Regions from separate parts of the Streptomyces sp. AM25 genome, predicted to be linked through region 2. Evidence: predicted binding sites of a transcription regulator. Region 2 holds the regulator's gene; the other holds the start of a gene.

Region 1 (2,392 bases), on a different contig from region 2:
GAGCCGGCCTCCTTGAGGGCGCGGACGATCCGGCCGGGGAGCGCGCCGACGTACGTGCGCCGGTGGCCGCGGATCTCGGCCTCGTCGCGGACACCGCCGAGGGCGACCCGGACGAACTCGCGGCCCATCGCCCGGGCCACGCTCTCGCCGAGGCTCGTCTTGCCCACGCCGGGCGGGCCGACGAGCGCGAGCACCGCGCCCCCGCGCCGCCCTCCGACCACCCCGAGCCCCCGGCCGGCGCGCCGCTTGCGCACGGCCAGGTACTCGGTGATCCGTTCCTTGACGTCCTCCAGTCCCGCGTGGTCCGCGTCGAGGACGGCCTTGGCGCCGGGGATGTCGTAGGCGTCCTCGGTGCGCCTGTTCCACGGGAGTTCCAGGACCGTGTCCAGCCAGGTGCGGATCCAGCCGCCCTCGGGGCTCTGGTCGGAGGCGCGCTCCAGCTTGTCGACCTCCTTGAGCGCGGCCTCGCGGACCTTCTCCGGGAGGTCGGCGGCCTCGACGCGGGTGCGGTAGTCCTCGGACTCGTTCTCCGGGTCGCCGTTGAGCTCGGCCAGCTCCTTGCGGACGGCCTCCAGCTGGCGGCGCAGCAGGAACTCGCGCTGCTGCTTGTCCACGCCCTCCTGGACGTCCTTGGCGATCGACTCGGCCACGTCCTGCTCGGCGATGTGGTCGCTGAGCCACTTCACGGAGAGGCGGAGACGGGCGACCGGGTCGGCCGTTTCCAGGAGTTCGACGCGCTGGACGACGGTGAGGAACGGCGAATAGCCGGAGTTGTCGGCGAGCTGGCCGGGGTCCTCGATCTGCTGGACGCGGTCCACGACCTGCCAGGCGCCGCGCTTGCGGAGCCAGGTGGCGGCCAGGGCCTTGTACTCCTTCATCAGCTCGGTCACGGCGCCGGGGAGCGGGTCGGGGGCCGGCTCGTCGATGCGGGTGCCCTCGACCCAGAGCGCGGCGCCGGGGCCGGTGGTGCCGGCGCCGATGCGGACGCGGCTCACGCCGCGGATGAGGGCGCCCGGGTCGCCATCGGAGAGGCGGCCGACCTGCTCGACGGTGCCGAGGGTGCCGGCGGCGGCGTAGGTGCCGTCGATGCGCGGGACGAGCAGGACGCGGGGCTTGGCGCCGGCTCCCTCCGTCCGGGCCGAGGCCTGGGCCGCCTCGACCGCTGCGCGGACGTCCGGGTCGGTGAGGTCCAGGGGCACCACCATGCCGGGGAGGACGACCTCGTCATCCAGGGGCAGCACGGGGAGGGTGAGCGGGGTGGACGTCGAAGCCATGATCTTCCCTTCGGCAGGCAAGTTGAGCTATGCCGACTCAACTGCGTTGGGCTCAGGGATGTTCCGTGGGGGTGTTCGCTGTGAGCGATCAGCGCCCCGAAGGGGCGCGGGGAACTGCGCGATCAGCCACAGCCGACCCGCACCGGCACTCAGCGCCGCTGCAGCCGGTCCTCATCCATCGGCTCCGCCGCACGGGGCCCCGGCACCGTCGGCTCCGGCTCCCCCGCCGATCCGTCCTCACGGATCAGCGACCGGCACGCAAGCCCCGTCAACAGCGCGATCGGATGACCCCAGCTCGACAGCGGGTCGATCAGTTCGATCAGGTCCTGCGCGCACATCAGCCCCGCCACGCCCAGCAGGGCCACCTCGCCGCGCCGCGGCAGCAGGCCCGACAGGGCCCCCACGCACGCCATCAGCCCGAAGCTGATGCCGTAGTCGAGGCGGTGCATCGACGCCTCCGGCAGGGAGCCCGCCGCCACCGCGCCCGCCACCGGGAGTTCCGTGGCCAGCGTGGCCAGGACATGGCCGAGGAGGAAGACGCCGGCCGTGCGGGCCCCGCCCACCCGGCGTTCCAGGGCCGCGAGGACCAGGGCGAAGGCCAGGCCGTACGCCGAGAGCAGCCCGCCCGCGACCCACAGCGCGCTCGCGATCAGCACGACGAGCGGTCGCTGCGCGAGGTGCGCGCCGTCCGTGCTGGACTCGCGCAGGAGCAGGCTCACCGTCTCCGGGTCGCCGAAGTCGGCGTAGAGGGCGGTACCGAGCAGAATCAGCGCGTAACAGAACGTGAAGGGCGTATTCGTCGGCTTCGGCAGCATCCGCCACACTCCGCGCAGCCCGCGCCGTGCGTGCTCGATCACGTGGGCCGCCCCTTCCGGCCTGTCCTGCCTTGGCACCAGAAACATTAAGGTGCAAGGGAGTTCCGCGCAGCAAGCTCTGGCCGCAGCCCCTTACGGAGGCCGTATGCCCGTCCCCACCGGCTCCCCCGTCACCCTCGACCGCCGCGAAGGCCCGCACGGTGAAGTCGTGCTGCGGCAGCGGGGCACACATTACGAGATCATCGCCAACGGGTGCTTCCTCATGGACACTTCCGACGGCCGCTCGGAGCGGCTGCTGGTCGA
Region 2 (2,392 bases):
CCGCGTCCGCATCCACGGCGGCCAGCAGGTCGAGCAGATTCTCGTTGTCCCGGCCGGCGAGCAGGGCCAGCAGCAGGTGCGCGGGCGTCAGATCGGCATGCCCGGCCGACACAGCCCGTTCCTGGGCGGCGCTCAGCGCCTCACGGCTCTTGTTGGTCAGCTCGGCATCCACGGTTCGGAACCCTCCTTGCTCATACCTGCGTGCAGTAAGTTGAGTGTAGTCGACTCAACCCGGATCCGGGAGGGGCGGCTCCGCAGATCACGTCCCTTTTGCGAGTGAAGCGGTACGAAGAAACGCCCGCCACTTGGGGGCGGGCGGTCAGGAAGGCGCTCCGAGCCGATCCTCCGAGCCGGCGGCAGGCCACTACGCTGCACCCATGGCCCAGGACCTCCGGAACCCCGACCCCGCCTACCTCGACTTCTGGCGCGAGCGGCACGTCTGCACCCTCACCACTCCGCGCCCGGACGGCTCTCCGCACGTCGTCCCCGTCGGGGTCACGTTCGACCCGGAGACCCTGACGGCCCGCGTCATCGCGGACAAGAACAGCCGCAAGGTCGCCAACGTCCAGGCAGCCGGCCCCGAGGGCGCCCGGGTCGCCGTCTGCCAGATGGAGGGCCGGCGCTGGGCCACCCTGGAGGGCCGCGCCGTGGTCCGCGCCGAATCCGACGCCGTGGCCGACGCGGTCGCCCGCTACGCGGTGCGCTACGGCCGCGACCCGCGCCCCAACCCGGACCGCGTGGTGATCGAGATCGCGGTGACGAGGGCCCTGGGCAGGGGCTGAAAACACGAGTTCCCCGCGCCCGTCAGGGACGCGGGGAACTGCGCGAGCAACCGAAGACGAACCCGCAGGCTCAGTCCTTCCGCTTGGGCCGCCAGACCACCAGCGCACTGGTCTGCTGCGCCTCCGCATACGGCACCAGATCCCGCCGGTACGACGCATGCACCTGCGCCTCCCGCTGCTGCATGGCGGCAGCGGCCCCGTCGACGACGGCCTGCAGCTCCGCCACCCGCGCGCTCAGCGCGGCGACCTGGTTCTCCAGCTCGATGATGCGCTTGATGCCGGCCAGGTTGATGCCCTCGTCCTGGCTCAGCTGCTGCACCTGGCGGAGCAGCTCGATGTCGCGCGCCGAGTAGCGGCGGCCGCGCCCGGCCGTGCGGTCGGGCGAGACCAGGCCGAGGCGGTCGTACTGGCGCAGGGTCTGCGGATGCAGACCCGACAGCTGAGCCGCGACCGAGATGACGTAGACCGGCGACTCGTCGGTCAGCTCGTAGTGGAGATTCCGTCGACGGCCTTCCATCTCAAGCTCCCTTCGCCGCCTGGAAGAGCTCGGCCCTGGGGTCCTCGCCCGAGGTGGCCTGGCGGTACTGCTCCAGGGCCTCACGGGCCTTGTCGTCGAGCGCGGTCGGCACCGCCACCTCGACGGTGACCAGGAGGTCGCCGCGGGTGCCGTCCTTGCGCACCGCGCCCTTGCCGCGGGCGCGCATCGTGCGGCCGTTGGGCGTGCCGGGGGGCAGCTTGAGGGTGACCGGCGAGCCGCCCAGCGTCGGCACCTTCACCTCGCCGCCGAGCGCCGCCTCCACGAAGGAGACCGGCACGGTGACGGTCAGGTTGTCGTCCTTGCGCCCGAAGACGGGGTGGTCGCCGACGTGCACCACGACGTACAGGTCGCCGTTGGGGCCGCCGCGCTCGCCCGGAGCGCCCTTGCCGCGCAGCCGGATCCGCTGACCGTCGGAGACGCCCGCCGGGATCCGCACCTGCATGGTGCGGGAGGACTTCGCGCGCCCGCTGCCGTGGCAGACGTCGCAGGGGTTCTCGGGGATCAGCCCGCGGCCCTTGCAGTCGGGGCAGGGGTCGGTCAGCGAGAAGCCGCCGCCCGAGCCGCGCGAGACCTGGCCGGTGCCCACACAGGTCGGGCAGACCCTGGGCGTACCGTTTTTGTCGCCCGTGCCGGAGCAGGCCTTGCAGGCCGCCGCGGAGGACATCCGCAGCGGAACCGTGGCCCCCTCCACCGCCTCGGTGAAGCTGAGCGTCACCTCGGACTCGATGTCCTGGCCGCGGCGCGGCTGGGTGCGCGTACCCGCGCCGCCGCCACCGCGGTTGAAGAGACCGCCGAAGACGTCGCCCAGACCGCCTCCGAAGCCGCCGCCCCCGCCCTGGGCGCCCCCGAAGAGGTCGCCCAGGTCGAAGTTGAAGGAGCCGCCGGCGCCGCCCGGCCCGGGACGGAATCCACCGTTCCCGAACAGGGCGCGCGCCTCGTCGTACTCCTTGCGGCGCTTGGGGTCGGCCAGGACGTCGTTCGCTTCGGAGATCTCCTTGAAGCGCTCCTCGGCCGAGGCGTCGCCCTTGTTGGCGTCCGGGTGGAACTCGCGGGCGAGCTTCCGGTACGCCTT

What was found. Region 2 encodes HspR, which represses chaperone genes until heat shock. Its sites were predicted from a motif close to TTGAGNNNNNNNNNCTCAA; they were not measured.
Region 1: lon (endopeptidase La) is a predicted target of HspR. The motif match lies at 1,297-1,315, and genes of this name have one in related genera.

What each region holds. Positions count from the first base shown of each region.
Region 1 is NZ_JBKIWN010000015.1:276,083-278,474, forward strand. Features, by position in the region: gene lon (endopeptidase La) at 1-1,274, opposite strand, end outside; gene ACLHRZ_RS21870 (rhomboid-like protein) at 1,424-2,131, opposite strand; gene ACLHRZ_RS21875 (spermidine synthase) at 2,235-2,392, shown strand, end outside.
Region 2 is NZ_JBKIWN010000010.1:159,591-161,982, reverse strand. Features, by position in the region: gene clpB (ATP-dependent chaperone ClpB) at 1-172, opposite strand, end outside; gene ACLHRZ_RS15785 (pyridoxamine 5'-phosphate oxidase family protein) at 378-782, shown strand; gene ACLHRZ_RS15780 (heat shock protein transcriptional repressor HspR) at 853-1,299, opposite strand; gene dnaJ (molecular chaperone DnaJ) at 1,301-2,392, opposite strand, start outside.